Regions from separate parts of the Rhizobium sp. 57MFTsu3.2 genome, predicted to be linked through region 2. Evidence: predicted binding sites of a transcription regulator. Region 2 holds the regulator's gene; each other region holds the start of a gene.
What was found. Region 2 encodes LexA, which represses DNA repair genes until DNA is damaged. Its sites were predicted from a motif close to TGTTCNNNNTGTGTTCNG; they were not measured.
Positions count from the first base shown of each region.

Region 1 (8,104 bases), on a different contig from region 2:
CGCTGAGACCTTCCCCGAAGCCGGGCTCGCTCCAACATCAGATGAACGCGGCAGCTACTACCGCTGGATGTTCTTTACCGCCGGACCGCTGGAGGCAGCGGCGACCAACAAGGCATTGGGCTTCGAAACGCCACCAGACAAAGCCCGGATGGCGGGATATGGCAGTTTCGCCGACGTGATGAACGCGCTTGAAGGCGCCGTCAGTGCCACACCTTACGTTGCCGGCAATCGTTTCACGGGAGCCGATGTTTACGTCGGCTCCCATATTGGCTGGGGCATGAGCACAGGTACGCTTGAAAAGCGCCCAGCGTTCCTCAACTATCTCGGCCGCATCTCCGATCGCCCGGCCTACAAGCGTGCCACCGCGATCGATGACGAAGCCATGAAGGCTGCCCAGTAGAAACAGGTCGCTCAGGCAAGCGGCATGTAGATATCGGTCAAGAGCTCGGTCGGCGGCACCTCACGTGGGTTGTTGAGGTATTCCTCAAACATCACACTGTCGCGAAGCTGCCGACCCGAGGCGGGCAACCATTCCGCATAAAGCCACTGGTAAGCCTTGTGCATGTCTGCATAAGGCCCCTTGTGACGCAGTACGGCATACTCGCCTCCGTCGAGCATCCGCGCTTCGAACGGCGCCGTCGCGACAACCTCGCCGTCCGTAGTCACACATGCGATCGAGCGCAGCTTCTCGGACGGCACGATATCGGGATCATCCAGATAAACACCGATCATCCGCATCGTCGGCTTGGCAAGCCCGCGCGCATAGAGCGTGCCGAACAAGGTCTCGAACGCCTTGCCGATCTGCATGAACGAGCCGGTGTGCGGCACTCCGAGCAATTGAATTGGCTCAATCTTCCGTAGGGTAACGTCGAACATCGCTGCAGTCTTTCCGTTAGGTGAGGGTTCAAAGGCTTTATGGCTTCCCTCTTTCCTGTACTGACCTGGCGGCATGCCATAGACCGATTTGAAGATACGGTTAAAAGACTGGAGGTTGGGATAGCCTGATCGCTTTGCTATCTCCCCGACAGAAAGATCCGTGCGAACCATGTCCCCGGCTGCACGATGCAGCCTTAATCGCTTGACTGTCGCCGCGAGTGTCTCGCCGAAAATCGCGCGATAGATCCGATGCCAGTGGTAGCTCGACATGCAGGCGATCCCGGCAAGTTTATCCATGTCGAGTTCTTCGTCGAGATGATCATGGATATAGGCTGATACCCGTCTGAGACGGTTCTCGTAGAGCGCCCATGCCGTTTCGCCGTTCATTGTCAAAACCTCCTGCAAATCGATCGGCTGCAGAAAACCATAGCCCGGTTTGACAAATCCTGCGGACTTTGGCGAATCCGCAAAGAAAAAGGCGGGGACCAGCCCCGCCTCTCTAAGACCTTTACAAACTTCAATTCGCTCAGCTTGCCAGTGCGACCGCAACGGCCTCAATGGCTTCATCAGCCTTCGTCCCATCCGGACCACCGGCCTGAGCCATATCGGGACGACCGCCGCCACCTTTGCCCCCAAGAGCCGCCGACGCAACGCGCACGAGATCGACGGCGCTGAACCGGCTCGTCAGGTCCGGGGTCACGGCAACCACTGCGCTCGCCTTGCCGTCTTCGGCGACGCCGATCAACGCGACGACGCCGGAACCGAGGCTTGCCTTGCCATCATCGGCCAAGCCCTTGAGCTCCTTGGGATCGACGCCGGAAATTGCCTTGCCGAGGAACTTGACGCCGGCAACATCACGAACCGCATCGGCAGGGCCGCCCTGCCCTCCGCCCATCGCAAGCTTGCGTTTGGCATCGGCCAGCTCGCGCTCGAGCTTCCGGCGTTCGTCCACCAGCGCCTCAACGCGAGCAAGAACATCCGCCGGCTGCACCTTCAGCGACGTTGCGAGCGATTTGACGCGCTCGTCCTGCTCCGCCAGGTATTCGCGCGCAGATTCGCCGGTGACCGCCTCGATACGACGCACGCCGGCGCCTACCGCGCTTTCGCCAAGAATGCGGATCAGCCCGATCTGCCCCGTCGCGCCGATATGCGTGCCGCCGCAAAGTTCGATCGAATAGGCCTTGCCGGCCTTTGCGCCACGCACGCCCTGGCCCATGGCCACAACGCGAACTTCGTCACCGTATTTCTCGCCGAACAGCGCCATTGCGCCTTCCGCGATCGCGTCGTCGACGCTCATCAGGCGGGTCGTGACGGGCGAATTCTGCAACACGATCTCGTTCGCCATGTCCTCGACGACCTTCAGCTCGTCGGCCGTCATCGGCTTTGGATGAGAAACGTCGAAGCGCAGGCGCTCGGGCGCAACCAGCGAGCCCTTCTGAGCCACATGCGTGCCCAACACTTCGCGCAGCGCCTCGTGCAGCAAGTGGGTGGCGGAGTGGTTCGCGCGCAGACGCGAACGGCGCGCATGGTCGACCGTCAACGCAACCGGCTCGCCGGCCTTCACTGTGCCCTCGACAACAGTGCCGATGTGGACGAAGAGGCCCTCGCCCTTCTTCTGGGTGTCGGTGATTTCAACCTTCGCGGTATCGGAGGTGATGACACCGGTATCGCCCATCTGGCCGCCGGACTCGCCGTAGAACGGCGTTTGGTTGACGACGATCTGAACCTTGTCGCCGGCCGACGCAGCATCGACCGCGGCACCGTCCTTCACGATGGCCTGAACAACGCCTTCTGCGGTCTCAGTGTCGTAGCCGAGGAACTCGGACGCGCCGTGCTTTTCCTTGAGTTCAAACCAGATCGTCTCGGTAGCCTTGTCGCCGGAGCCGGCCCAGTGCGAACGCGCCTCGGCCTTCTGGCGTTCCATGGCGTCCGTAAAGCCTGATATGTCGACGCCGATTTCGCGGGCGCGCAGCGCATCCTGTGTCAGATCGAGTGGGAAGCCATAGGTGTCGTAAAGCTTGAACGCGGTTTCGCCGTCGAGCATGTCGCCCTTGCCGAGCGTCGTCGTTGCATCGGAAAGCAGTGAAAGACCACGCTCCAGCGTCTTGCGGAAGCGAGTTTCCTCCAGCTTCAGCGTCTCGGAGATCAGCGATTCCGCACGCACCAGCTCCGGATAGGCGCGACCCATCTCCTGAACGAGTGTCGGCAACAGCTTCCAGATCATCGGTTCCTTGGCACCCAGGAGCTCGGCGTGGCGCATTGCGCGGCGCATGATGCGGCGAAGCACGTAGCCGCGGCCTTCGTTGGACGGCAACACGCCATCGGCAATCAGGAACGCAGAGGAGCGCAGGTGGTCGGCGATGACACGGTGGCTCGCACGGCGCTCGCCCTCGGCCCTTACACCCGTGACCTCCTCGGAAGCCTCGATCAGGGCACGGAACAGGTCAATGTCGTAGTTATCGTGCTTGCCCTGCAGAACTGCGGCGACGCGCTCCAGTCCCATACCGGTATCGATCGACGGACGCGGAAGGTCGATGCGCTCTTCCTTCGTGACCTGCTCGTACTGCATGAAGACGAGGTTCCAGATCTCGATGAAGCGGTCACCATCTTCCTCCGGCGAACCGGGAGGGCCGCCCCAGATGTGAGCGCCGTGGTCGTAGAAGATTTCCGAGCATGGGCCGCACGGGCCGGTATCACCCATCGCCCAGAAATTGTCGCTGGTGGGAATACGGATGATCTTCTCGTCCGGCAGGCCTGCGATCTTCTTCCAGAGGTTAAAGGCCTCATCATCCGTGTGATAGACGGTGACCAGCAGCCGCTTGGCGTCGAGCGCAAATTCCTTGGTGATCAGGTTCCAGGCAAGTTCGATCGCCCGCTCCTTGAAGTAATCGCCGAATGAGAAGTTGCCGAGCATCTCGAAGAAGGTGTGGTGGCGTGCGGTGTAGCCAACGTTATCAAGGTCGTTATGCTTGCCGCCGGCGCGGACGCACTTCTGCGCGGTCGAGGCCGTCTTGTATGGACGCTGCTCCAGACCGGTGAAAACGTTCTTGAACTGCACCATGCCGGCATTGGTGAACATCAGCGTCGGATCGTTGCGCGGCACCAACGGGCTCGACGGAACGATTTCGTGGCCGTTCTTCTTGAAGTAGTCGAGGAAGGTCGACCGGATATCATTCACACCGCTCATGCTATGCCCTTCAATGCTGCCGGAAGGCAGGTCAAAACTTAAATCCAGTGGCTTTTATCGCTCGCCTTAACCACTGTCCAGCAGACAAACAAAACCGGCCGCAATCTCATTAGGAATGCGACCGGTTTTGAACTCTGGGAAACCGCCAGGCAAATCAGCCGTCTGCAGCCTCGTCGCCGTCATTTGCATCAGGGCCGCCATTCTGCAGGAAGCGGTCCGCAATCAGGCCAGCATTCTGACGAAGCGCCGTCTCGATCTCGCGCAGGAGATCCGGATTGTCACGCAGGAACAGCTTCGCATTTTCGCGGCCCTGGCCAAGACGCTGGCTATTATAGGAGAACCAGGCCCCTGATTTCTCGACGATACCCGCCTTGACGCCAAGGTCGACCAGTTCGCCGGTCTTCGAAACGCCTTCACCATACATGATGTCGAATTCGACCTGCTTGAAGGGAGGCGCCATCTTGTTCTTGACGACCTTGACGCGCGTCTGGTTGCCGATGACCTCTTCCCGCTCCTTGACTGCACCGATACGACGGATGTCGAGGCGAACGGACGCATAGAATTTCAGCGCGTTGCCGCCGGTCGTCGTTTCCGGCGAACCGAACATGACACCAATCTTCATGCGGATCTGGTTGATGAAGATGACCATGGTGTTGGACTTCGAAATCGAAGCCGTCAGCTTGCGCAGCGCCTGGCTCATCAGGCGCGCCTGAAGGCCCGGCAGATTGTCGCCCATTTCGCCTTCGATTTCGGCACGCGGCGTCAGCGCGGCAACCGAGTCGACGACAAGAACGTCGACAGCGCCGGAACGCACCAGCGTATCGGTGATCTCGAGCGCCTGCTCGCCAGTATCCGGCTGCGAGATCAGGAGGTTCTGCAGATCGACACCGAGCTTGCGGGCGTAAACCGGGTCAAGCGCGTGTTCCGCATCGACGAAGGCACAGATGCCACCCTTCTTCTGCGATTCCGCTATCGTCTGCAGCGCCAGCGTCGTCTTACCCGAGCTTTCTGGTCCGTAAATCTCAATGATACGGCCCTTTGGAAGGCCGCCGATGCCGAGCGCGATATCCAACCCGAGAGAACCTGTCGAAACCGTTTCGATCTCGACGACGTTCTCGTTCGAGCCGAGCTTCATGATTGAGCCCTTGCCGAACGACCGCTCGATCTGTGAGAGTGCCGCTTCAAGTGCCTTGCTTTTGTCCACCGATTTGTCCTCTACAAGCCGCAATGTATTCTGTGACATTCGATCCACCTTTAGGTTATTGAAGCCGCTCAAGCAATGTCGCCAGCGATGGCGATTTTGTACCGCATTTGTTCTCATTGCGCAAGTTGCGTGCAAATAATTGAAACAAAAAGGTAAACTTGCCAGTGTTCTACATTTGTTTTCGTGATGGAAAGCAACGGCTTAGATATAGCGCTCTGGTCGCCAGCCGACCAGCGGCGGCAGGACGATTCGTATCTTTCGACCATGCGGGACGATGAAATGAAGCGGAAGATTCTTGTCCTCGGCGGAGCCCACATCGACAGGCGCGGACGCATCTCAGGCGACACCGTGCCAGGCGCCAGCAATCCAGGCTCGTGGTTTGAGGAGCCGGGCGGCGGCGGCTTCAATGCGGCGCGCAACCTTGCCAGGTTGGGCTTCGATGTGACGATGATTTCACCGCGTGGCGGCGATCCGATCGGCGAGATGGTCGGCGAGGCGGCCGACTTCGCTGGGGTTCATGATCGCCCCTTCATTTTCCTGGATCGGAAGACGCCGAGTTACACCGCAATCATCGAGAACGACGGAAACCTCGTGATTGCGCTTGCCGACATGGATCTCTATCGGATGTTCGTGCCGCGGCGCCTTTCGATCCGTGCCGTACGTGACGCCTTTGCCGCCACCGATTTCATTCTCATTGATGCCAACCTGCCGGCAGAGACGCTGGCATCGATCGTCGAGCGCGCAAAAGCTCTCGGCAAGCCGGTGGGCGCGATCGCCATCTCGCCCGCGAAGGCCCTCAAGCTCAAACCATGCATCGAAGGGATCGACTATCTTTTCCTCAACGAGGCCGAGGCTGCCGCATTGACCGGCGAGCGCCCAAACGATCCCGCGCACTGGCCGTCACTGCTGGGTGACATCGGTTTACGCGGTGGCGTCGTCACCCGCGGCCAACGCGAGCTGATCGCCTTCGCGGATCGCCATGTTGTTGCCCAGCAGCCGGCAAACCTCGAAGATGTCGCGGATGTCACCGGGGCGGGTGACTCGCTTGCAGCCGGCGTTATCTCCGGATTGATGCGTGGAATTTCCTTGGCCGATGCCATCAGGGAGGGCGCCGCGGCCGCGGCACTTACCGTACAATCGCCGCATGCCGTCAATGAAAACCTCTCCCCAGATCTCGTGAGGGAGACGCTTTCCCTTGTTCCGCCGGCGAGAATTTTGCATTGAAGGCAATACCGATGAAATGGAAGCGACAATGACGAAACCGATCTCCCCCCTCCTGCCGATCGCCTACTCCAAGGAAGTCGCAAGCGCCAAGCAGCGCGGCGCGCCGATTGTGGCGCTTGAATCGACCATCATCACCCATGGCATGCCCTACCCTGGCAACATCGAGATGGCCCGCAGCGTCGAGGCGCTCATTCGTGAGCAGGGCGCGGTCCCAGCCACCATCGCGGTCATTCACGGTACGCTGCATATCGGCCTCGAATCCGACCAGTTGGAGCAACTGGCGCAGGCCAAGGACGTCCTCAAGGTTTCGCGCGCCGATCTCGCCTTTGCGATCGCCGAGCGCCGTCACGGCGCAACGACCGTCGCAGCAACGATGATCGCCGCCGAGCGTGCCGGCATCAAGGTCTTTGCAACGGGTGGCATCGGTGGCGTCCACCGCGGCGCGGAAGAAAGCTTCGATATCTCCGCTGACCTCGAGGAACTCGGCCGCACCAGCGTCATCGTCGTTTGCGCCGGCGCCAAGGCGATCCTCGATATACCGAAGACCCTTGAAGTCCTGGAGACCGCGGGCGTGCCTGTCGTCACCTACGAGAGCGAGGAATTCCCGGCCTTCTGGTCACGCTCGTCCGGATTGCGCAGTCCGCTGACGCTGAACAGCCCGGCTGCCATCGCCAACTTCCAGACTGTACGCGAGCAGCTCGGCATTGACGGCGGCATGCTCATTGCCAATCCGGTGCCGGAGGCAGACGAGATCCCCCGCGAGGAAATGGAAATCTATATCGAGCGCGCCCTCGACAGCGCCGAGCGCGACGAAATCAGCGGCAAGGAAGTAACCCCTTACCTGCTCAGCACGATCTTCGACCTGACCGACGGCCAGAGCCTAAAGACCAACATTGCGTTGGTGGAAAACAATGCTCGACTCGCGGCAGAAATTGCCGTCGCGCTGGCTGGCTGAGTTTGAAAAAGGGGCGCTGGGCGCCCCTTAACTGTCCAGCGTCTCCTTGACGACGACGGCAAGCTGCTTGAGGGAGAACGGCTTCGGCAGGAAGCCGAACTTGGAATCCGGCGGCAGGTTTCGGGCAAACGCGTCTTCGGCATAGCCTGAAACGAAGATGAATTTCAGGTTCGGATAGTTCTTGCGCAGTTCGCGCAGCAGCGATGGACCATCCATCTCCGGCATCACGACATCCGAAACGACGATGTCGACCTTACCCTCGAGCTCGTCCATGATATCGAGCGCCTCGACGCCGGACCCGGCCTCGTAAACCGTATAGCCGCGCGTCTCAAGCATGCGCTTGCCGCCGCGACGCACCGCTTCCTCATCCTCGACCAGCAGGATCACAGCCGAGCCTGTCAGATCCTCGGGCTGCTCCACCGCGGCGGGCGCCTGTTCCGCAGGTGTGCCGATAGTAGGCGTGGCGGCATCGCCTTCCGCGGCAACCGCTGGCTCGACAATGTGGCGCGGCAGGAAGACGCGGAACGTCGTGCCTTTGCCAACTTCCGACTCCGGCTGAATGTAGCCGCCCGATTGCTTGACGATGCCGTAAACCATCGCGAGGCCAAGGCCCGTTCCCTTGCCCACTTCCTTCGTCGTGAAGAAGGGTTCGAAAATC
Region 1 is NZ_JDWI01000003.1:201,641-209,744, reverse strand. Features, by position in the region: gene AF71_RS05120 (glutathione S-transferase family protein) at 1-400, shown strand, start outside; gene AF71_RS05115 (AraC family transcriptional regulator) at 412-1,263, opposite strand; gene alaS (alanine--tRNA ligase) at 1,403-4,063, opposite strand; gene recA (recombinase RecA) at 4,218-5,306, opposite strand; gene AF71_RS05100 (carbohydrate kinase family protein) at 5,547-6,491, shown strand; gene AF71_RS05095 (pseudouridine-5'-phosphate glycosidase) at 6,520-7,446, shown strand; gene AF71_RS05090 (PAS domain-containing sensor histidine kinase) at 7,474-8,104, opposite strand, start outside.
Region 1: recA (recombinase RecA) is a predicted target of LexA. The motif match lies at 5,433-5,450, and genes of this name have one in related genera.

Region 2 (8,104 bases):
GATCGATCCAAGACGCGTGACACTCCGTTAATTCCACTGGCCTTTTAAGGTCGTTACCGTGTTAGGAACGCGCGTTGCGGAAACCATCTTGGCCAGTGGTCATGTGCGACCACACACAAAGGCCGCACATATGGAAGCAAGCGATCCGATCAAAAATATCTGCAGAAAACACTTGCAACAGGGAGCCGTCCACATATGGAATTGCGCAATGCCCGCGATGCGTTACGTCAGGCTGCGACGAGCGCTGAGGACCGATTTGTATGCCTGAAAGGCGCCTGGTGCACAGCCACGCACGATAGCGGCTACTTCGTGACGATCGTCGAAAATCCCGCTTACTTCGGCGCTGCCTGCGATACGGCCGATATCGTCGTGACACCCGCTCGCCTCCGCACGACGGGGTGCCGGTCGGGCGCACTTTTGTTCACCGGCGAAACCTTGCGTCGCTTTGGTGCCGCTGAGGTAAGGATCGACGATCAAGGTAGCCCCGTCGAAACGACGGCCTATATACGAGGCTCGACCGCCCTTGGATCCGCCATCGGGCGTATAATTGGCGAAGCGGCACCTTTGACGGCGAGCCGCTTGCCTTCAATGATAGCGGCGAATGAGGCCGACAAGCTTGCCCTGGACCTTGACACGGTCAGGCCCGAAAATGCGCGTCTCGTAAGCCGGGTTTGCCGCCTCAAGTGCGATGGAGGCGCCTTTCCGGCGGAAGCGCTTGAGCGTCGCTTCCTCATCATCGACAAGCGCAACAACGATGTCGCCGGCATTGGCGGTGCTGCCGTTGCGGATGATTACCGTGTCGCCATCAAAGATGCCGGCCTCGATCATCGAGTCGCCCTTGACCTCAAGCGCATAGTGCTCGCCTGGGCCAAGCATGTCCGCCGGAACCGTGATGTCATGGGTATTGTTCTGAATTGCCGAAATCGGTACGCCGGCAGCAATCCGTCCCATGACCGGTACAGAGGCAGGACCGCCGTTGTCAGCCTGCGGCGCTGGCTTCGGCGCCACAACTGGCTGTGGTTTGCCGAGGCTGCCTTCGATAACGCTCGGCGAAAAACCGCGGCGGGGCTGCAGGCTCGGGTTATATGCCTCGGGCAGTTTGATGACTTCCAGAGCGCGGGCTCGATTCGGCAGTCGGCGAATGAAGCCCCGTTCCTCCAGCGCGGTAATCAGGCGGTGGATGCCTGACTTCGACGCGAGGTCCAAGGCATCCTTCATTTCATCAAAAGAAGGGGGGACACCGGACTCCTTCATTCGCTCGTGAATGAAGAGAAGAAGCTCCTGTTGCTTGCGCGTCAGCATCGAAGTTGAACCCCAGAGTCGTGAAACAAAGCCAGAACAGACACTATATGTTCCATATGTGTTCCGCAAGTACCTAAATTTTCGTAAAACTTGCCTGCAACTTGCTGAGTTTTTGCGTCTCATTTGACCGAAAGCGTAGAAGGGGGTTGCATTGTCCTGTTGCCCGGCGCACATCTTCGCAAATTCCGGAGAAGTTGCCATGAGCGAAGCACATCCGCTGGACCACATCGTGCTGCCGGTTCCAAATATCAGGCTCTCGCGCGAGCGTCTCGGAAAGCTGGGATTCACCGTCGCGCCCGACGCCCGGCACCCGTTTGGGACCGAGAATGCCTGCATATTCTTCGCCGACGAAACTTATCTGGAGCCTCTCGGGGTCGCCAATGCCGAACTGCATGAAGCTTCGGCGCAGAAAGGCAATGTCTTCACCGCGCGGGACCGTGCCTTTCGATTCCGATGTGGAGACGATGGGCTGTCTGCCGTGGTCTTTGCGACGGCAGATGCCGATCGCGACCATGCCCGGTTTCTGTCCGAAAAGATCAATGGCGGCGAGATGCTGCAGTTCGAGCGGCCGATGAAGATGCCCGATGGCTCGGAGGTGACGGCTGCATTTAAGCTCGCCTTTGCAGTTGACCTGCGCGCTCCAGATTTCTTTTTCTTCACATGCCAACGTGTCAACCCGCTGCCAGCCGACCGGAAAGCCCTGCAAGTGCATGCAAATGGGGTGGTTGGGATCGCAGAGATCGTGCTTGGGGCACCCGACCCCAAGGCGTTTGGACCATTCCTGCGCGCCGCCGCCCACAGCTTGGGAACGACCAATGAGGCCTTCGGTGTGAGTGTGACAACTCCGAATGCCAGAGTGAGTGTTCTCTCCCCGGATGGACTGGACGCCTACTTCGACATCCCTGCGCCTTCCGACGATCGCGGTCTGCGTGGTGTTGCCATCGTTTTCAAAGTAGGCGATCTCGCCGTGACAGAAGCGCAATTGGCTGCTAACGGGATGACCTATACGCGCAAGAACAATCGAATTCTGGTGAAGGCCGCGCCCGGACAGGGCGCTCTCTTCGCCTTCGAGGAGAAACGATGAGCCAGACAAATTCCGAAGTCGTGGTCGGCGAAGGCGCCGGCCGCGTCACCTTTTCGAATTCCGGCAAGCTGTCGCTGATTGCCGGGCCTTGTCAGATGGAGAGCCGTGAGCATGCCTTCATGGTCGCCGGTGTGCTGAAGGAACTCTGCGACAAGCTTGGTCTCGGCCTCGTCTACAAGTCCTCCTTTGACAAGGCGAACCGGACGTCGCTGTCAGCGCAGCGCGGTATCGGCCTCGAAACGGCGCTTGAAGTGTTCGCCGATCTCAAGAGGGAATACGGCTTTCCTGTCCTGACCGACATTCATACCGAAGAGCAGTGTGCCGAGGTGTCCACCGTCGTCGACATCCTGCAGATCCCAGCTTTCCTCAGCCGTCAGACCGACCTGCTCGTTGCCGCCGCCAAGACCGGCCGCGTCATCAACGTCAAGAAGGGGCAGTTCCTCGCGCCCTGGGACATGAAGAACGTCCTCAACAAGCTGAATTCGAGCGGAAATCCGAACATCTTGCTTTGCGAACGCGGTGCTTCCTTCGGCTACAATACGCTGGTCTCCGACATGCGATCGCTGCCTATCATGGCGGCGATGGGCGCCCCCGTGGTCTTCGACGCCACGCATTCGGTCCAGCAGCCGGGCGGGCAGGGCGGTTCGAGCGGAGGGCAGCGCGAGTTCGTGGAGACGCTCGCGCGTGCGGCGGTCGCCGTCGGCGTCGCTGGCGTATTCGTGGAAACCCACGAAGATCCTGACAATGCGCCTTCGGATGGTCCCAACATGGTCTATCTGCGGGATATGCCGCGGCTTCTCGAAAAGCTGCTGGCCTTCGATGCGATTGCCAAGGCGGGATAAATGGATGGACGTGCACGCCGTCAACCGGCGAGCGCCAACCTCGTCTTTGTGGGATATGCCGATCCTGCCGTCCTCTCCGTGCCTTCGAGAGCGAAGCGGGAGAGCAGGTGATTGAGGTGTAGCGCCTCGTTGCCAAGCTCGCGGCAGGCTGCGCTGGTTTCCTCCGCCATCGCGGCGTTTTGTTGGGTGACGCTGTCCATGGTGTTGACGGCGGCATTGACCTCGACGAGCGCGGTCGTCTGTTCCGAGGAAGAGCGCACGATCGCCTCGATCAGCGTCGTCACCTTCAGCACCTGCTGATCGATACTGTTCAAGGCTTCGCCGGTGCGGTTCACCAAGGCAACGCCGGTTGACACCTGACTGGACGAAGTCTCGACCAACTGCTTGATTTCCTTCGCCAGCTTGGCAGAGCGGCCGGCGAGGTCGCGCACTTCTTGCGCCACGACGGCAAAACCCTTTCCGGCCTCGCCGGCACGAGCGGCCTCAACACCAGCATTGAGCGCGAGCAAGTTGGTCTGGAAGGCGATCTCGTCGATGACGTTGATGATTTCGCCGATCTGCACGGATGATGCTTCGATCTTCTCCATCGCAGCTACGGCCTCGTGCACGACAGTTGCCGAATAGCTGGCGCTTTCCTTCGTCACCGTCATCATCGCGTTTGCTTCATGGGCGCGTTTCGACGAGTTTTTGACCGTAACCGTGATCTGATCTAGCGCCGAGGCTGCCTGCTCCAGCGATGCGGCCTGATGTTCCGTTCGCCGGGCCAGATCATCCGTGCTTGTTGCGATTTCGCTAGTGCCAGTCCTGACCGTAGTGGTTGCCGTCGCGATATCCCTCATTGTGCCGGAAAGCGTGCGGACGCTCGAATTGAACTGCTCGCGTAGCCTCTCGTAGTCCGGCGCGAACGCTTCGTTGAGCTGGACGGTGAGGTCGCCGCGGGAAAGACGGTCCAGGCCGCGGCTTAGGCTCACGATGATGCGTTCGCGGCCGGCATCCTCATCAGCCTTGGAGGCGGCCAGCGCCGCATCGCGCTGGGCTTGGGCCTGGCGCTCCGCATCCTGGTGTTCGCGGATTTTGTTCCGTTCTTGCGCCGATTCGCGAAACACGGTGACGGCGCGTGCCATTTCGCCAATTTCATCGACACGGTGGCTGAAGGGGACTTCCTTGGAATAGTCGCCGCCCGCTAGGATCGCCATGTAGTCGCGCATCGCCGAAAGTGGCACGATGGCGCGCCGGCGGAAGGCGTAGAGGCCGCCAAGAAGCAGGCAAAGCGAGACCGCCGCAGATGCAACCGTGATCGCCGAGAGAATGCTTGTCTGTTCGGCCGCGTCTTTTTCAGCCTTTGCCAGGAAGGCGTTCGCCATATCAACGAGCTCGTTGACCGCCGTTTCGTGGATATGAAAATTGGTCGCAAGCTTCTCGAAGGCTGTCGGGATGACCGCAGAGTCGTGGTTAAGGATGGCGGGCGCGAGTTCGTCCTGCATCACCTTCCAGAACGCATCGCCTTTGATGAGGACGTCGTTCAGAAGTTTTTCCTTGAGGTCTGCGCTGAGCGCGGTTGCCTGCCAATACTTGCGGCGATCCTCATAGGCGGGCTTCAGGACATTTTGAATGCGGTCGATGTTCTTTCCGGCGACCTCCGGGCGCTGCACCGCCTCGAGTGCAAGCATGTAGGATTCAACGACATAGAGGGGCGGCGGCAGAATATCGGCAACGAGATCCTTGCCGTAGACGATTTGCCGGTACATCTCGCCGTTCACGCGTAGCTTATTGAAGGCGTAGTTTTGTATGCCGATCGAAGCAATGAGCCCGGCGGCGACGACCACCGCGAAGATGGCAAGGCTTCGTGCAATATTGAGTTTCATCCTATGCCCCGTAAATAGTAAATAGTGAACGACGTCGTTTCTGAAACCATTGGAAATTTTCGAGCAGCAGCTATGGATCGTGACAGGCGGCTTGGCCGCATAAGGAAGCGCATCATGCAATAACGCCTGCCGAAGAAGGTGTTATTTCCTTTCGGCCGTTAACAAATATGATTGGTTACTGGTCGATAAATTTACAACCAGCTTGAAAGTCAAAATTTATATTTCCAAAACGTCAGGTTTTGAAAGTTGATAAGCGTTGTCTCCAACCAACGGCCGGGCGTGGCTTCAAAGGCCTGACATATTCACCCGTTAGGGCCGTGGCATGCCATCTGTCGTCAGTGTGGCATTGTAATTTGTGTGCCTTCGATTAAACAGGCTTCCAACGTTATCACCCACCGAGCAGGAAGAACCGATGACTGCAATTACCGACATTATCGCCCGCGAGATTCTCGACAGCCGTGGCAATCCGACCGTCGAAGTCGATGTCTATCTCGAAGACGGCAGCATGGGCCGTGCGGCGGTGCCGTCGGGCGCTTCCACCGGTGCTCACGAAGCTGTTGAAGTTCGCGATGGTGGCAATCGCTATCTCGGCAAGGGTGTTGAAAAGGCTGTCGAAGCCGCCAACACCGAAATCTTTGACGCGATCGGCGGCATTGATGCCGAAAACCAGATCCAGATCGACAACATCATGATCGAACTGGACGGCACGCCGAACAAGTCGCGCCTCGGCGCCAACGCCATCCTCGGCGTATCGCTCGCGGTTGCCAAGGCTGCTGCCCAGGCTGCCGGCCTGCCGCTCTACCGTTATGTCGGTGGCGCCAGCGCCCACCTGCTGCCGGTCCCGATGATGAACATCATCAACGGTGGCGCGCATGCCGACAACCCGATCGACTTCCAGGAGTTCATGATCCTGCCGGTCGGTGCCGATTCCATCCGCGAAGCCGTTCGCATGGGCTCGGAAGTATTCCACGTCCTCAAGAAGGAGCTGTCGGCTCAGGGCCACAACACCAACGTCGGCGATGAGGGTGGTTTCGCGCCGGGCCTGAAGAGCGCCCCTGAAGCCCTCGACTTCATCATGAAGTCGATCGAGAAAGCCGGCTACAAGCCGGGCGAAGACATCTACCTCGGCCTCGACTGCGCTGCGACCGAATTCTTCAAGGACGGCAAGTACGTTCTCGAAGGCGAAGGCCGCACGCTGGAATCGGGTGCCATGGCTGAATACCTTGCCCAGCTCGCCGCCCAGTATCCGATCATCTCCATCGAAGACGGTATGGCTGAAGACGATTGGGACGGCTGGAAGGCACTGACGGATCTGGCCGGCAAGAAGGTCCAGCTGGTCGGTGACGATCTATTCGTCACCAACTCGGCCCGCCTGCGTGATGGTATCCGCATGGGCGTTGCCAACTCGATCCTCGTCAAGGTCAACCAGATCGGCTCGCTGACGGAAACGCTCGACGCCGTCAACACTGCGCATAAGGCTGCCTACACCGCAGTCATGTCGCACCGTTCCGGTGAAACCGAAGATTCGACGATTGCCGATCTGGCGGTCGCCACCAACTGCGGTCAGATCAAGACCGGCTCGCTGTCGCGCTCGGATCGCCTGGCCAAGTACAACCAGCTGATCCGCATCGAAGAGGGCCTCGGCCCGCAGGCCCGCTACGCCGGCCGTTCGATCATCCGCGGCTGATCAATCGCGCCTGAATTGAGCGACTTGGACCCGCGTCTACGAAAGGCGCGGGTTTTTTCGTGCCTGATTTTTCATAGTCAACGGACAGTTAATCTCTGCCCGGTAGTCTTCAGCGCATCGAGGTAATGCGTTCGAGCGTGCGTTTATGTGGACAAAGCATCACAAGAAGAAAAAGATCGGTCGTTTCGTGGTTCCCGCGATGACGGTCGCGTTTCTCTCCTACTTCGGCTATCATTGCATTCATGGTGATTACGGTCTGCGGGCAACCGAGGGGTTCGAGCGCCAGCGGATAGCGCGCGAAAGGGAGTTGGCGGTTCTGAAAGGCAAGCGCGAGCATCTTGAAAAGCAGGTCGCGCTGCTGAGCGACGGTTCGATGGACAAGGACATGCTGGACGAGAAAGCGCGTCTTCAGCTTAATGTTTCTCGCGCTGACGAGATCGTCATATTCAATCACTATTCGAATTAACCGAAATTCAGTTAATCGAAATAAAGCGTTATTTATCAGTGCTTTAATGATGAATACGAGCCATGCATTTATGGCATTGCTGTGGCTAAATTTCTTCCCTATGGTGTGCGCCACCAAAGAACCGACAAACCCATAGGGAGGGTTGAATGGCGCCGCGAAAAACCGCGACCGTTTCCAGCCGTAAAACTAGCGCAAAGCCGGCAAACAAGGCCTCGAATGGTGGTCCTGTCGCTGATTTCACGCGCGACGAGGAGCTCAAGGCCTACCGCGAAATGCTGCTGATCCGCCGCTTCGAAGAGAAGGCCGGGCAGCTCTACGGCATGGGCTTCATTGGCGGTTTCTGTCACCTCTACATCGGTCAGGAAGCTGTCGTCGTCGGCATGCAGATGGCGCAGAAAGAAGGCGATCAGGTTATCACCGCCTATCGCGATCACGGCCATATGCTGGCGACCGGCATGAGCGCGCGTGGCGTCATGGCCGAACTGACCGGCCGCCGTAGCGGTTATTCGCGCGGCAAGGGCGGCTCGATGCACATGTTCTCGAAAGAGAAGCATTTTTACGGCGGTCACGGCATCGTCGGCGCCCAGGTTTCGCTTGGAACGGGTCTCGCTTTCGCCAATCGCTACCGCGGCAACGACAGCGTTTCCGTCGCTTACTTCGGTGACGGTGCTGCGAACCAGGGCCAGGTCTACGAGAGCTTCAACATGGCTGCTCTCTGGAAGCTCCCGATCATCTACATCGTCGAAAACAACCGTTACGCCATGGGCACCTCGACTGCCCGCGCGACCGCGCAGTCGAACTACTCCCTGCGTGGCTCCGGCTTCGGCATCCCCGGCATCCAGGTCGATGGCATGGATG
Region 2 is NZ_JDWI01000036.1:132-8,235, forward strand. Features, by position in the region: gene lexA (transcriptional repressor LexA) at 586-1,302, opposite strand; gene AF71_RS27160 (VOC family protein) at 1,502-2,386, shown strand; gene kdsA (3-deoxy-8-phosphooctulonate synthase) at 2,383-3,228, shown strand; gene AF71_RS27170 (HAMP domain-containing methyl-accepting chemotaxis protein) at 3,249-5,093, opposite strand; gene eno (phosphopyruvate hydratase) at 5,506-6,780, shown strand; gene AF71_RS27180 (septum formation initiator family protein) at 6,926-7,246, shown strand; gene pdhA (pyruvate dehydrogenase (acetyl-transferring) E1 component subunit alpha) at 7,393-8,104, shown strand, end outside.

Region 3 (8,104 bases), on a different contig from region 2:
CGCTGAAGGCGCGGTTCATTCTGCCGCCTCCAGCCGGCCTGCCTTGGCGGCAGGGCGCGGACGCGATGCGTGCGCCATTTCTTCGTGGAGCCGCTCCTCTTCGTGAGCATGCGGCTTCGCGAAGCGGGCAATCAGCAGGTAAGCGACCGGCGTAATATAGAGCGTCACCAGTGTCGCAAAGCCAAGCCCTCCAACGATAACCCAGCCAAGCGCAATGCGCGCTTCCGCGCCAGCGCCATGGGCGAAGACCAGCGGAACGCCGCCGAGGATCGTCGCTATCATGGTCATCATCACGGGGCGCAGGCGTAGCGCGCACGCCTTCTCAATCGCCGTGCGCACCTCCTCGCCGCGATCGCGGAGTTGGTTGGCAAATTCAACGATCAGAATACCGTTCTTCGCCATCACGCCCACAAGCAGAACAAGGCCGATCTGGCTGTAGATATTGAGGCTCGACCCGGTAATGATCAGCGCGAAGACGGCGCATGCCAGCCCGAGCGGAACCGTCGACATGATGATAACCGACGACAGCACACTCTCGAACTGCGCGGCCAGAACCAGGAAGATGATGACGATTGCAAAGCCAAAGGTCAGTGCCATGCCGCTTGAGTTCTCCTCCAGCGTCGCCGCCTCGGCAAGTGGCACGAGACGCGCACCGGCAGGCAGGATCGATTTGGAGATCTCGGTTACTTCCTTGACGGCATCTCCGAGCGAAAGACCATTCTTCAGGCCGGCCGTGATCGCTACCGACGCAAGCTGCTGTTCGCGGTTCAATTGCGGCGCGACCGAGCTCTCCGTCAGTGACGCGATTACAGACATCGGCACGATTTTGCCATCGCCCGTCTTCAGGAAGACGTTCTCTAGATCCGTCGGATCGTCGAGTGGTCGGGTGTTCGACGTGAGCAGCACCGGATAGGCTTCGCCCTTGACGAAAACGTCAACGACCGATCGCCCTTCCAGGAGCGACTGCATAGCCGTTGAAAGGCCGGTGATGTCGATCCCGAGATCGGAGGCACGCTCGCGGTCGATCGTCACCGACACCTGGGCCTGGGTCGGTTCGTTGGTCAGTCGCGGCGTATCGTAATGGCCCGTGGCGTCGAGGGCCTGCACCAGTTGAGCAGCCGCAGTCGTCAGAGCCTCGTGATCGTTGCCGACCAAGGCCATCTGCAGTCCGTTGCCGGCGCCGCGGATGCGCAGGCTGTTCGATTGGATCGCATTGCCGCGCAGCGCCGGAACCCTTGCTGCGGCCCGGTTGATATCGGCCACGATCTCCGCCTGTGTGCGATGGCGTTCACCCCACGGCGCCAGCGTCAGCACCATGAAGCCGCTGTTGACCTGTCCGCCCTGTCCCGAGATCGAAAAGACATTGCTGATATCGCCGCTATTGACAAGCGGCTGGAGATATTCCTCCACCCGTTGCATCTTGTCGCGCGTGTATTCGAGACTTGACCCCTGCGGCGTGGTCAGGCGCATCATCACCATCGCGCGGTCTTCGTTCGGCGTCAGCTCGCTTCGAACCGTCTGGAAAGCAAGAACAGCGGCACCGGCAAAAAGCAACGAAGCGACGACGACCACAAGCGGTGCATTCAGGCAGGCGTGCAGCGACCATCGGTAGGCGTCGGCGAACCACCTTCCGAAACGGCCAAGAAGGCCATGGTCCTCAAGCATCTCCTTCGTCAGTATCCGTGAAGCCAACATCGGACATAGCGTCAGGGCAACGATGGATGAGAGGCCAACCGAGAAAGCCAGCACGAAGCCGAATTCGCGGAACAGACCACCCACCTGCCCCGGCAGGAAGGAAAGCGGAATAAAGACCGCTGCAAGCGTCGCGGTCGTGGCGATGACAGCAAAGAACACTTCGCGCGTGCCGAGCACGGCAGCCGCTCGAGGTCCCATGCCTTCCGAACGGCGGCGAACGATGTTTTCGAGAACGACGATCGCGTCGTCAACGACAAGGCCGGTCGCCAACACGATCGCTAGCAGCGTCAGGATGTTGATCGAGAAGCCGACGAGATAGACCGCTGCCAGGGTTCCGATCAGCGCAACCGGCATGCTGACGGCAGGGATAATCGTCGCACGCCAGTCCCGCAGAAAGAGATAGATGACGCCGGTGACGATGACCGCGGCCAGGATGAGCGCCAGTACCACTTCATGGATCGCGCCCTGGATGAAGACGGCGTCATCGCTGGTGATGGCGATCCGCGTGCCTTCGGGAAGCGTTCTTGAAAGCTCGGCGACGGCGTCCTTGATGCCGTTGGAGATGTTCAGCGTATTCGATTGTGCCTGGCGGATGACGCCGAGGCCGATGCCGGGAACGCCGTTCGAGCGCAGCGCCGTCTGCCCGTCGCGCGGTCCGAGGGTAACATTTGCCACATCGCCGAGACGCACGTGGTTCTGCAGGATGACGTTGGAGAAATCCTCCGGCGTCTGCAAACTTGCCATCGCGCGGACAACGATCGTCTGCGTCGGGCTCTTTAGCGATCCGGCCGGCACGTCGAGAGCAGCGCTTGAAAGCGCCTTCGTCAGATCGCCAACGGTCAGCCCGCGACTGGCCAGTTCGCTCTGGTTCACGTCGACGCGGAAGACCTTCTCCTGGTCGCCGTAGGTTTCGACATCGGCAACGCCATCTACCGAGGCAAGCCGGTCGATGACCTGGTTCTCGACGAGAAGCGTCAGATCGTCCATGTTCAGTTTCGACGACGTAACGGCAAGACGCATGATCGGCTGAGAGTCGGAATCCGCCTTGACGATCTGCGGCGCATCCGCCTCTTCGGGAAGACGGTCGGCGATACGGCCGATGGCATCTCGCACGTCGTTTGCCGCTACCGCGAGATCGACGGAGTCAGAGAATTCGAGCGTCACCCGGCTCTGGCCGAACTGAGAACTGGAGGAAATGGATTTGAGGCCGCTGACGCGTGCGGCAGCGCCCTCGATCACCTTCGTCAGTTCCTGGTCGATAGTCTGTGGCGAGGCACCGTCGAAAGTCGTGCGCACCGTCACCACGGGTCGGTCAACATCGGGCAGTTCGCGCACTTCGATCCCGGCATAGGCTGCAAGGCCGGCAACGATCATCAGGGCGTTGAAGACAAGCGCAAGGATCGGGCGCCTGACAAACAGCGCGGTGAAGGTCTGTTTGCCGGAAGCCGGCTTCTCCTGCATCTCGGTCACGGTCATTGCGTGACTGGCTCCGAATTCGACGCCACTTCGCCGGCCACCCGTACCGCGCCGCCTTCACGGACACGCTGCAGCCCTTCGGTAACGATTGCATCGCCATCGTCCAGATCGGCCTTGACGAGAATATAGTCGGGATTGCGCTGCACGATGCTGACACGCACCTTGCCGGACTTGCGGTCGACGACCTGCCAGACGAACGCGCCTTGCGAATCCCACTGGATTGAGAGCGGATCGACCGCGGGATACTGGTCGCCGCCAAACCTCATCCCGACATTGAACGACATGCCGGCGCGCAGTTCGTCCGATGCGTTGTCGATTCGGGCCCGCACGCGCATTGTCCGGCTGGCGGCGTCAATGCGGTTGTCGATTGCCTCGACCGCGCCCGAGAATACCCGACCTGGCCGTGCCACCGACGTTGCCTCCACGGGCTGGCCGACCGTGATCGTGTTGGCGAAGCGTTCCGGCACCCAGTAGTCGACCAGGATTTCGGTCCGGTCGTCGAGGGTCGCGATCGGCGTCGTCGTCGAAACGTTGTCGCCGACGTTGACCGGGATGATGCCGACAATGCCATCGATCGGCGCGACAATGCTGCGACGCTCGAGATTGAGTTCGGCGGCCTGCAGTTGAAGGCGTGCGCCTTGCTCGGCGATTTCTGCATCGAAGACATCCATGCGCGACACGCTGGATTTGATGTTGTGGTAGAGGCTGGATTTCTCGACGGCGCTTTTCAGCGCCACATCGGCCTGACCGCGAGCGATGACCTGCTCTTCGCTGTCTAGCTTTGCAAGCACCTGCCCCTTGGTGATCCTGTCGCCCGACTTGATCAGGATCTCGCGAATTGTCCCGCTTGCCTGCGGCATCACCACCACGGAGCGGATGGCGTCGCCCGTGCCGATGGCACTCAGCCGATCATTGACGACACCACGAACGACGGCCTGCGTGGCGACCAGAACGGGCGCGTTTGCTCCGCCGCTGCGACGTCTCGATTGCCCTTCCTCGCTCCCCACCGGCTTCGGTGCAGCCTCACCGGGCGCCAGCTTTGAAACCTCTGAAAAGCCGGCCTTCCGTAGCGTCTCGCCAGCCCCTGGCACGAAGAAAACCCATCCAGCAAAGCCGGCCGCAATCACGACAAGGCAAACTATAAACTGCTTCCAAAATGGCATTCACGTCTCCAGAGGGACACGAGGCTGGTCCAGGGTCTATCGAAAGAGGCGTTCGCAGGACAAATTGCCGCGCGTCTGCGACAATATTGTCTCTTTGCCGATCACCAGCAAGCGAATTGCTCCAGCATTACTGAATTGTAATTCAAGACTGAGTTACTGTCAGGCAACTCTCGACCGCCGCCTGCCGTGTTGTAGAATTTCATCGCCAACGTCAAATGACGGTTTTGTTTTCTGAGTTTTATTGACGATGTTTGCGCGCGACCGAGCCCGCCCTTACAGCGCACATGGGCAATTCCCGGGCAGGACTGCTCGAATGCACTGCATAAGCTGAGGACAGCGGGTGCGGGGCGGAATGAAAGCAGAACATCTTTTCTGGTCTTTCGATCCCGAATCACTACATTACGCGCCATGAGCAATAGTTTCGACGATATCCCCTTCTTCGATGAAGAGCCGGGCGAGCCGCCGCGCAAGCAACCGGCCCCTGCCGCTCCCGCCGCCGGAAGGCTCGCCGCCCGTGCCATGGCAGCTCGCGATGGCGGCGGGCGCCCCGATTACCTTTCCGGCCTGAACCCTGAACAGACCGAAGCCGTCGAGACACTGGAAGGCCCCGTACTCGTGCTCGCCGGTGCGGGCACCGGCAAGACGCGCGTGTTGACGACGCGCATCGCCCATATCCTGAACACTGGACGCGCTTTCCCCTCGCAGATCCTTGCCGTGACCTTCACCAACAAGGCCGCCCGCGAGATGAAGGAACGTATTGCCGTGCTCGTCGGCGGCGCCGTCGAGGGCATGCCCTGGCTCGGCACTTTTCACTCGATCGGCGTCAAGCTTCTGCGCCGCCATGCCGAACTCGTAAACCTGCGCTCCGACTTCACGATCCTCGACACCGATGATGTCGTCCGGCTGATCAAGCAGCTGATCCAGGCGGAAGGCCTCGATGACAAGCGCTGGCCTGCCAAGCAGTTCGCCGGAATGATCGATGGCTGGAAGAACAAGGGCCTCGGCCCTGGCGACATTCCCGAGGGCGACGCCCGCGCCTTTGCCAACGGCAAGGGCCGCGAACTCTACTTTGCCTATCAGCAACGGCTCTCGACGCTGAACGCCTGCGATTTCGGCGATCTCCTGATGCACCCGATCGCGATCTTCCGGAAAAACCCGGATCTTCTCAAGGAGTATCACGGCCGCTTCCACTACATCCTTGTCGACGAGTATCAGGACACCAACACAGCCCAGTACATGTGGTTGCGGCTGCTTGCCCAGCGCCCAAAGGGCGAGCCGCAGAACGTCTGCTGCGTCGGCGACGACGACCAGTCGATCTATGGCTGGCGCGGTGCCGAGGTGGACAACATCCTCCGCTTCGAGAAGGACTTCCCGGGCGCCAAGGTCATCAAGCTGGAGCGCAACTATCGTTCGACGGCGCATATCCTTGGCGCCGCCGGCCACCTGATCGCTCACAATGAAGGCCGCCTCGGCAAGACGCTTTTCACCGACCGCAGCGACCCCGATGACATCAAGGTCCAGGTGCACGCATCCTGGGATTCAGAGGTGGAAGCCAGGGAAATCGGCGAGGAGATCGAGCAACTTCAACGCGGCGACGCCAAAGGAAAGCGGCATTTGCTCAACGACATGGCGATCCTCGTGCGCGCCTCATTCCAGATGCGCGAGTTCGAAGACCGCTTCGTGACGCTCGGCCTCAACTACCGAGTCATCGGCGGCCCGCGCTTCTACGAGCGCCTCGAAATCCGCGATGCCATGGCCTACTTCCGCCTCGTCGCCCAGCCTGCCGACGACCTCGCCTTCGAGCGCATCATCAACACCCCGAAGCGCGGTCTTGGCGATACGACGGTGCGCGCCCTCCACGATTATGCCCGCGCCCGCGACATTCCGATGCTGGCCGCAGCCGCCGACATGATCGAAACCGACGAGCTGAAGCCGAAGGCGCGCAAAGCTCTCTTCGACGTCGTCCAATCATTCCGCCGCTGGCAGGAAATGCTGGAAAACACCCAGCACACTGAGCTTGCCGAGCAGATCCTTGAAGAGTCGGGTTACACCGACATGTGGAAGAACGATAAGTCGGCGGACGCGCCGACCCGTCTCGAAAACCTGAAGGAACTCATTCGCTCGATGGAGAGCTTCGAGTCGATGCGTGGTTTCCTCGAGCACGTCGCGCTTGTCATGGACGCCGAGCAGAACGAAAACCTCGACGCCGTCTCGATCATGACGTTGCATTCCGCCAAGGGCCTGGAGTTCGATACCGTCTTCCTGCCGGGCTGGGAGGAAGGCCTGTTCCCGCACCAACGTTCACTGGACGAAAGCGGCCGCGCCGGCCTCGAGGAAGAACGCCGCCTTGCCTATGTCGGCATCACCCGCGCCAAGCGCCGCTGCCACATCTGGTTCGTCTCCAACCGGCGCATCCACGGTCTCTGGCAGTCGACCATCCCTTCGCGGTTCCTCGACGAACTGCCGGAAATGCATGTCGAGGTGGCGGAAGCCGAGCAGAGCTACGGCGGCTATGGTCGCGGTGGCTACGGCCAGTCCCGTTTCGACAAGGCTGACCCCTTCGCCAACTCCTATTCGACGCCCGGCTGGAAGCGTGCCCAGCAGAACAAGACGGACGCCACCCGCGACAACTGGGGCACACGTTCTGGCCACGCCGTCGAACGCATCGGCTACGGCGAAAGCGGCCCGCGCAGCCGCACCATCGATGGCGAACTCGTGGCGAAATCAACCGCCGCCGAGCCCTCGAAATTCAAGACCGGCGATCGCGTCTTCCACCTCAAATTCGGCAACGGCAACATCGTGGAGATCGAGGGCAACAAGCTGACGATCGAGTTCGACCGGGCAGGCCAGAAGCGCGTCTTGGATGGGTTTGTGGAGAGGGTTTCCTAAAGCGGAACCGCCAACTCACTGACCTCAGATAATGTACCAACAACTGCAGCAAACGACAGCGCGGCTTGCCTCACCCTTTCGTGACTTCGTTTACTGCCCCGCGTCCCGCATACTGAACTCCCGCGCGCATCGATCGCGGGAGAGAAGGAGGACGCAGATGAAACGTTATTCGCTGCCTCTGATCGTAGCCTCGCTCATGATTGCCGTGTTGAGCAGTCCGACCGTCGCATTTGCCTGCAGCAAGATCATCCTAGGGACCTGATCCCGCAGGTACACGAACGACTACCGACAAGCGAGGAAGTCCGAATTCATGGAGCGGGCGTGGCGCCCGCTCACCCCAGGATCGGCATCGATCCCAACCCCAGTATGTCGTTGAGCAATGCGAGCCCGATCCCGGCGGCGACGACCGCGATTCCGATCAGGAACAGGCGCCTCGCCCGATCGTACTTGGCCGCAATCAGCGAGTCCCTGGCCAGCAGATCGGCAAAGACCTTGACCTGCAAGGCAATCCCTACCGTCAGCAGCAACATCGGCAGGATATCGATCCGGCTCCAGTCGTTCGGATTCGAAGCCCAACGGCTCATGAAACTCAGGGAAAAACCGAGAATGATGCCGGCTGCTGTCAGTGACCCGTTGCGAAAGGTCGCATCGATCTTCTCATCAGGACCGGGCTCGGTCGTTGGCTTTCGCTTCAGGTCATCCTCTGCAGCCATCAGGCACAGCCTTCCGCGGCAAATGTCGCACCGCGCTCTTCAAGGAGGCGCCGCAACACGCTTCGATGGCAGCGGCTCTCGGTCTCGCAGTAGCATCCGATTGAAAAATGACTGGCATGCGAAAGCGTGGCGAGCAGGTCTAGCACATGGCTCGCCTCCGGCACTTTC
Region 3 is NZ_JDWI01000009.1:22,347-30,450, forward strand. Features, by position in the region: gene AF71_RS11935 (efflux RND transporter permease subunit) at 16-3,171, opposite strand; gene AF71_RS11940 (efflux RND transporter periplasmic adaptor subunit) at 3,168-4,334, opposite strand; gene AF71_RS11945 (UvrD-helicase domain-containing protein) at 4,743-7,223, shown strand; gene AF71_RS11950 (hypothetical protein) at 7,556-7,936, opposite strand; gene AF71_RS11955 (DUF488 family protein) at 7,936-8,104, opposite strand, start outside.
Region 3: AF71_RS11945 (UvrD-helicase domain-containing protein) is a predicted target of LexA. The motif match lies at 4,683-4,700, and genes of this name have one in related genera.

Region 4 (8,104 bases), on a different contig from region 2:
GCCCTTATGCAACGAGCAGGTGCCGCCGTCGCCGCCAGTTTGTTGCGTGATTTTCCCGCGGTTCTTCGCGCCGTCGTTCTTTGTGGGCCGGGCAACAACGGCGGCGACGGCTATGTTGCCGCATGCCTGCTAGCTGATAGCGGCGTTGCCGTCGTCGTGTTCCAGATGGGCGAACCGGAGAAGCTCAAGGGCGATGCCGCCCGGGCCAGGGACAATTTTCCGAACGCAGTACAGCCGCTTGAGACGTATCAGCCACGGAATGGCGACGTAATCATCGATGCCTTGTTCGGTGCTGGCCTTGCCCGCGATGTTCCGAAGAGCGTCGCTGACGTGATTGAGCGAGTGAAGCAGGCGCAGGTGCCTGTAATTGCCGTCGACCTGCCATCGGGCGTGGACGGTCGTACGGGAACCGTCCGAGGGGCGGCCTTTACGGCCGTTCGGACCGTTACTTTCATGACGCGGAAACCCGGCCATCTCCTGATGCCCGGGCGCGAACTCTGCGGCGAACTGGAAGTCTTCGACATTGGCATACCCGCCCGTATCGTTCGCGCCGAGAAAAAACTGCAAATCGCCGAGAACCAGCCGGAATGTTGGCGCCAGGTGCTGCCTTCAAGCGGACTGGAAACACATAAATACAAACGCGGTCACCTCGTCGTCTTCTCTGGCGAAGCAGGCAAGACCGGCGCCGCCCGAATGTCGGCGATGGCGGGGCTGAAGGCCGGGGCAGGACTCGTGACAATCGCCGCGCCGGGAGATGCAGTCGCAGAGAATGCGGCGCACCTTACGGCGATCATGCTGCATCCGATCGAAGAGGAAGCCGCACTCGGCAACTGGCTGCACGACGAGCGGCTGCAGACGTTCGTTCTCGGCCCAGGCTTCGGAGTCGGTGACAAGGCGCGGCGCTTCGTCGCCGCACTTTCCGACCGCCATCTCGTGCTCGACGCAGACGGGCTTTCGTCGTTTAAGGATGCCCCGGATGAACTATTTTCACAGTTCTCCGGCGAGCCGCGGCTGGTGCTAACGCCACATGAGGGGGAGTTCGGCCGGCTGTTTCCCGATATCGCCGCTGACACAGCCATGGGAAAGGTCGAAAAAGCGCAGGCTGCCGCGGCACGGGCGAATGCCGCCATCGTCTACAAGGGCGCCGATACCGTCATCGCCTCGCCTGACGGGAGAGCCTGCATCAACACCAACGCACCGGTTTGGCTCGCAACCGCCGGCTCCGGCGATGTTCTCGCAGGCGTCATTGGAGCGCTGATGGCCCAGGGCGTTCCTGCGTTCGAGGCGGCCGCGGCCGGCGTCTACATGCATGGAGAGGCCGGCATGCGCGCTGGCAAAGGACTGACCGCGGAAGAGCTGGCGACTGAGGTTCGTCCGCTCTGACGACAAGCCTATCGCAACACCGCTTCCTGTAGCGCCATCGCCCCAAAGGGCGCATTGACCTTGCCTTCATGGATCATGAAGGCAAAGACATCCCGCGGTTCGGTTGCAACCTTGCGATCGCCATCGATGAGAGGCAGATCGCCGGGTACCTTGCCATCCGCCCAGGTTTCGAGGCGCGTAGCCCAGTTTTTCAAGTCGCCCGGCGAGTAGCAGGTCCTGATATCGTCCGAACCTTTCTGAAGGCGCGCATAGACGAAGTCGGCAGTTACATCCGCGATCATCGGGTAATCGAAGTGTTCCGCGCAGACAGGCGCAACGCCGTATTTCGAAAGCAACGCCACGAATTCCGGCACCTTGAACGAGTCATGGCGTACCTCGACGACGTGCTTCAGAGGCAAGCCATCCTGCTTGTTCGGCAGCAGCTTGAGGAAGGCTTCGAAATCATCCGGATCGAACTTCTTCGTCGGGGCGAACTGCCAGAGGATTGGGCCCAGGTGCGGGCCGAGCTCCGTCAGGCCCTGAGTGAGAAAGCGCTCCATCGACTCGCCAGCCTCCGCGAGCACACGACGATTGGTGACAAAACGGCTGGCCTTGAGCGAAAAGATGAAGCCATCAGGCACATCCGCCGCCCATTTGGCGAAGGTTTCCGGCTTCTGCGAACTGTAATAGGTGCCGTTGATCTCAATGACCTTCAGCTTGCGGCTTGCATAGTTCAGTTCGTCCTTCTGCTTCAGATCCCCGGGGTAGAAGTGGTCCCGCCATGCCTCGAAGGTCCAGCCGCCGATGCCGACGCGAATGTTGCCGGATTTCGTCATTCCTTCCTCCTCTGATTATCTCAGTCCGCCGACTTGCTTTGCCATATCGACAATCACCCATCCTGGCCTATGCGGATTCTCGCGGCGACCCGTTTCCTGAAAGCCAAACGCCCGGTAGAGCGCAATATTCCGTTCCATGCGAGCATTCGTGTAGAGACGAACTTCCGGAAGCCCCCATTCCCGCGTCGTCTCTTCCACCCATCTCAGAATGGCAAGGCCGTACTGGGCGCCCTGAAATTTCGGGGAGACAGCAATGCTGAAGAGCATCACATGGTCTGGGTGCCGTTCAACGACGGCCAGGCCGGCAAGCTCTCCTTGCACCTCCCGCAACCAGACCTCACCGCGACCGATGCGCGGTGTGTAGTCTTCGGTAACGGGAATCGGCGGGCGGCCAAGGAGACGCGTGTATGGAGCATAGGCTTCGGCGGTCAGCGCCTCGACCGCCTGCAGGTCATCGAGCGACGCCGCTCTCAGCATCACTCGGCTGCCACAACAGTTTTTCGTGTGGGACGCCGCTCAAGCAGCTCCTTCAGGAACTGCCCGGTATAGGACCGCTTCTCCTTGACGATCGCTTCCGGCGTGCCGACGGCGACGATCTCCCCACCGCCATCGCCACCTTCCGGACCGAAATCGAGCATCCAGTCCGCCGTCTTGATGACTTCGAGATTGTGCTCGATGACGACGACCGAATTCCCCTGGTTGACCAGCTCCTGCAGCATCTCCAGGAGCTTGGCGACGTCGTGGAAATGCAGGCCGGTCGTAGGCTCGTCGAGGATGTAGAGGGTGCGGCCCGTCGATCGCTTCGACAGTTCCTTTGCCAGCTTGACGCGCTGCGCCTCACCACCGGACAGCGTATTCGCCTGCTGTCCGACCTTGATGTAGCCGAGGCCGACATCCTTCAGGGCCTGCAACTTGTCGCGCACAGCCGGGACGGCAGCGAAGAAATCGACGCCTTCCTCGACGGTCATGTCGAGCACGTCGGCAATCGACTTGTGCTTGAACGTAACGTCGAGCGTCTCCCTGTTGTAGCGCTTGCCATGGCAGACGTCGCAGGTGACGTACACATCAGGCAGGAAGTGCATCTCGATCTTGATGACGCCGTCGCCTTGGCAGGCTTCGCAGCGTCCGCCCTTGACGTTGAACGAGAAGCGTCCCGGTTGGTAGCCGCGCGCCTTCGCTTCCGGCAGACCGGCAAACCAATCACGGATCGGGGTAAACGCGCCCGTGTAGGTCGCTGGGTTGGAACGCGGCGTGCGGCCGATCGGCGACTGGTCGATATCGATGACCTTGTCGATGTGTTCGAAGCCGTCGATGCGATCGTGATCAGCCGGGATTTCGCGGGCGCCCATGATGCGCCGGGCAGCCGATTTATACAGCGTCTCGATCAGGAACGTGGACTTACCGCCCCCTGATACGCCAGTGACCGCCGTAAAGACGCCGAGCGGGATGGAGGCGGTGACATTCTTCAGATTGTTGCCGCGGGCGCCGACGACCTTGATTTCCTTGCCCTTCTTGGGCTTACGGCGCTCGTCGGGAACCGGAACGCCGAGTTCACCGGACAGATATTTGCCGGTCAGCGACTTAGGGTTCGCCATGATCTCCTGTGGCGTGCCATGGGCAATCACCTGGCCACCATGGATGCCGGCGGCGGGACCGATGTCGACGACATCGTCGGCGGTCAAGATCGCGTCCTCGTCATGCTCGACCACGATCACGGTGTTGCCGATATCGCGAAGGTGCTTCAGCGTATCAAGCAGCCGGGCGTTGTCGCGCTGATGCAAACCGATCGATGGCTCGTCGAGGACATACAATACGCCGGTCAAGCCGGAACCGATCTGCGACGCCAACCGGATGCGCTGGCTCTCGCCGCCCGACAAGGTGCCGGAGTTTCGCGACAGGCTGAGATAATCCAGGCCTACGTCATTGAGGAAGCGCAGGCGGTCGCGGATCTCCTTGAGAATGCGAACGGCAATCTCGTTCTGCTTGGCGCTCAGCGACTGCGGCAGGACCTCGAACCAGTCTCGGGCGACGCGGATCGACATGTCGGTCACCTGGCCGATATGCAGCGTATTGATCTTGACGGCAAGCGCCTCCGGCTTCAGGCGGAAACCGCCACAAGACGGGCAGGGGGCTGCCGACATATAGCGCTCAATTTCCTCTCGCGCCCAGGCGGAATCCGTCTCCTTCCAGCGACGCTCGAGATTGGTGATGATGCCCTCGAAATTCTTGTGCGTGGTATAGGACCGCGCGCCATCGGCATAGTGGAACTCGATCTTTTCGTCGGTACCATTCAAGATGACATCCTTCGCCTGGTCCGAAAGATCGTTCCAACGGGCGCCGAGCTTGAAGCCATAGTGCTTACCGAGAGCTTCGAGCGTCTGATTGTAATAGGGAGAGGTCGACTTCGCCCACGGCGCAATGGCGCCATCGCGCAGCGTGCGCTCGGGCTCCGGCACGATCAGGTTGGCGTCGATCTTCTGCTGCGCTCCGAGACCGTCGCAGGTCGGGCAGGCGCCGGCTGGATTGTTGAAGGAAAAAAGCCGCGGCTCGATCTCGGGAATGGTGAAGCCCGATACCGGGCAGGCGAACTTCTCGGAGAAGAGAACGCGTTCATGCGTTTCGTTAAGCGACTTGTTGGCGGAGCCGCCGGCGGCAGTTTCTTCCGGCGGCAGCGGCTTGTCGGCGAATTCCGCAACGGCGAGGCCATCGGCGAGCTTGAGCGAAGTCTCGAAGCTGTCGGCAAGGCGCGACGCCATATCCGGCCGCACCACAATACGGTCGACCACGACGTCGATATCGTGCTTGTACTTCTTGTCCAGGGCTGGCACGTCGGCGATCTCGTAGAATTGGCCGTCGACCTTGACGCGCTGGAAACCCTTTTTCATCAGGTCTGCCAGTTCCTTCTTGTACTCCCCCTTACGCCCGCGCACGAGCGGGGCGAGAATATAGAGACGCGTGCCTTCTCCGAATTCCAGCACGCGATCGACCATCTGGCTGACCGTCTGGCTCTCGATCGGCAGCCCGGTCGCGGGCGAATAGGGTACGCCGACGCGGGCAAAGAGCAGGCGCATGTAGTCATAGATCTCGGTCACCGTACCGACCGTCGAGCGTGGGTTGCGCGAGGTCGTCTTTTGCTCGATCGAAATCGCTGGCGACAGGCCGTCGATCTGATCGACGTCAGGCTTCTGCATCATTTCAAGGAACTGGCGCGCATAGGCCGAAAGGCTTTCGACATAGCGTCGCTGTCCTTCGGCATAGATCGTGTCAAACGCAAGCGACGACTTGCCGGATCCCGAAAGGCCGGTCATGACGATGAGTTTGTTTCGCGGCAGATCGAGATCGATGCCCTTCAAATTGTGCTCGCGCGCGCCGCGGATGGAAATCGTCTTCAGTTCGCTCATCGTCTTCTGCTTCTGTGCTGGAACAAGCCCCTTATTTAGTGATGCCGGCTGGCGAGTCGAGGCTGAATGTCCGTCTGCTGCAAGGTTTTCGATTCGGTTGACAGGATCATAGGGATAAACTAGAACAAATAAAGAACAAAATTCCTTGTGGATGAACCGGCGATGGACACCCATCGCCGGCGCTCTATGGTTTAAGGTGCACCGATTGTTTCAAGCGCCGCCGGGCAGGGCGGCAGGTAAGGTGAAAGTATGGCTGGCAGCGTAAACAAGGTAATTCTGATCGGGAACGTGGGCGCTGACCCCGAAATCCGGCGGACCCAGGATGGCCGGCCGATCGCCAACCTTCGCATCGCGACGTCCGAGACCTGGCGTGATCGCACCTCCGGCGAACGCCGCGAAAAGACGGAATGGCATACGGTCGTAGTCTTCAACGAAGGCCTCTGCAAGGTCGTCGAGCAGTATGTGAAGAAGGGCGCCAAGCTCTACATCGAAGGCGCGCTGCAGACGCGTAAGTGGCAAGACCAGAACGGCCAGGACCGCTATTCGACGGAAGTCGTTCTGCAGGGCTTCGGCTCGACGCTGACGATGCTGGACGGTCGCGGCGAGGGTGGCGGCGCAAGCTCCGGCTTCGGCGGTGGTCGCGGCAGTAATGCCGGCGGCAACGATTTCGGTGGCGGCGGTGGCTACGGCGACGATTACGGCGCGCCGTCGCAATCATCTGGCCGCAGCAGCGGTGGCGGCGGCGGTGGAAACTTCTCGCGCGATCTCGACGACGATATCCCGTTCTGATCGCAGAGTATTCGTGGCATAAGTTGGACGGCGCGCCGCAAGGTGCGCCGTCTGCTTTTCAATCTCCGGGATTGGACGTCCCCCGAGCTTGCCGCGATGGAAGCCGTGCAGGTAACCGGCTTTTTGACCTAGCCGGCTGGCGTCGTGATGAGGGTAGATCTCAAACCGTCGACGACGAACTGCGTGGCAAGCGCCGCCAGGATGACACCGAGAAGGCGTGTCAGAATTGCGCGCCCCGTTACGCCGAGGAAGCGATCAAGTCTTTCGGCGATGAGCAGCGAGAGAAACAGCAGCAGCAGGCTCAATGCGATGACAATGATCAATTGCGCCCGCTCGAGCGAAGCCTGCATCGATCCGGCAATTAGGATCGTCGCCGAAATGGCACCGGGACCGGCGATCAGAGGGATCGCCAACGGAAAGACCGAGATATTATGGATATGATCGACGGTGATTGCGGCTGTGCTCGTCTTCTCCTTACGGTCCTGCCGCTTCTCGAATACCATTTCAAAGGCGATCCAGAACAACAGAAGACCACCGGCAATGCGGAAGGCGCCGATCGAGATTCCGAGCACCCCGAGCACGCTGGCCCCGAACAGGGCGAAAGCGGCAAGAATGACAAAGGCGATGATCGAGCCGCGCAGTGCCACCTGTTTTCGCTGGCTGCGGCTCATGCCGGTCGTGAGCCCGAGAAAGAGTGGAGCAAGACCAGGCGGGTCGATCGTGACAAGCAGCGTCGTGAAGGCGTTGATCAGTTGGTCGACGCTTGCCATTGTCTCTCCGTGAGCCCATATAAACACTTGGTTTTTGCGCGATTGTGATGCGGAGAGACCATTTTGGCAAATGGTGTTATTAGGGCGGTGCAAATAACCGTCCCAGAGGCTCCCATTGCCCTCATAAGACCGCAAAAGTCTGTTCAAAACCCGTGCCAAAATTAGCGTAGGAACAGGCTTTCCGCTATAAATCTTCAAGTGATTCTAGAAGAGATCGTGATCTGTTTTGACTGAGCAAACACCCCCCGGCGGCGGGAAGCTCCCGCCAGGCATCGAGCCCATCTCCATCATGGAGGAAATGCAGCGGTCGTATCTCGATTACGCCATGAGCGTTATCGTCAGCCGCGCCCTGCCTGATGTCCGCGACGGCCTGAAGCCCGTGCACCGGCGCATCCTTTACGGCATGTCCGAACTCGGCATCGACTGGAACAAGAAATACGTCAAATGCGCCCGCGTTACCGGGGATGTGATGGGTAAATACCATCCGCACGGCAACGCAGCGATCTACGACGCGCTAGCGCGTATGGCGCAGGACTGGTCGCTCCGCCTTCCGCTGATCGACGGCCAGGGCAACTTCGGCTCCGTCGACGGCGATCCGCCGGCGGCCGAACGCTACACAGAGTGCCGCCTGCAAAAGGCCGCGCATTCGCTGCTCGACGATCTCGACAAGGAAACGGTCGACTTCCGCGATAACTATGACGGCACGCTGTCCGAGCCCGTCGTTGTTCCCGCAAAGTTCCCGAACCTCCTAGTGAACGGGGCAGGCGGCATCGCCGTGGGTATGGCGACGAATATTCCGCCGCACAATCTGTCCGAAGTCATCGACGGCTGCATTGCGCTGATCGACAACCCGGCGATCGAACTGCCTGACATCATGCAGATTATTCCGGGTCCGGACTTCCCGACCGGCGCCAAGATCCTTGGTCGCGCCGGCATTCGCTCGGCC
Region 4 is NZ_JDWI01000034.1:52,163-60,266, forward strand. Features, by position in the region: gene AF71_RS26715 (NAD(P)H-hydrate dehydratase) at 1-1,383, shown strand, start outside; gene AF71_RS26720 (DUF72 domain-containing protein) at 1,392-2,198, opposite strand; gene AF71_RS26725 (GNAT family N-acetyltransferase) at 2,214-2,678, opposite strand; gene uvrA (excinuclease ABC subunit UvrA) at 2,675-5,599, opposite strand; gene AF71_RS26735 (single-stranded DNA-binding protein) at 5,849-6,388, shown strand; gene AF71_RS26740 (MarC family protein) at 6,517-7,158, opposite strand; gene gyrA (DNA gyrase subunit A) at 7,385-8,104, shown strand, end outside.
Region 4: uvrA (excinuclease ABC subunit UvrA) is a predicted target of LexA. The motif match lies at 5,720-5,737, and genes of this name have one in related genera.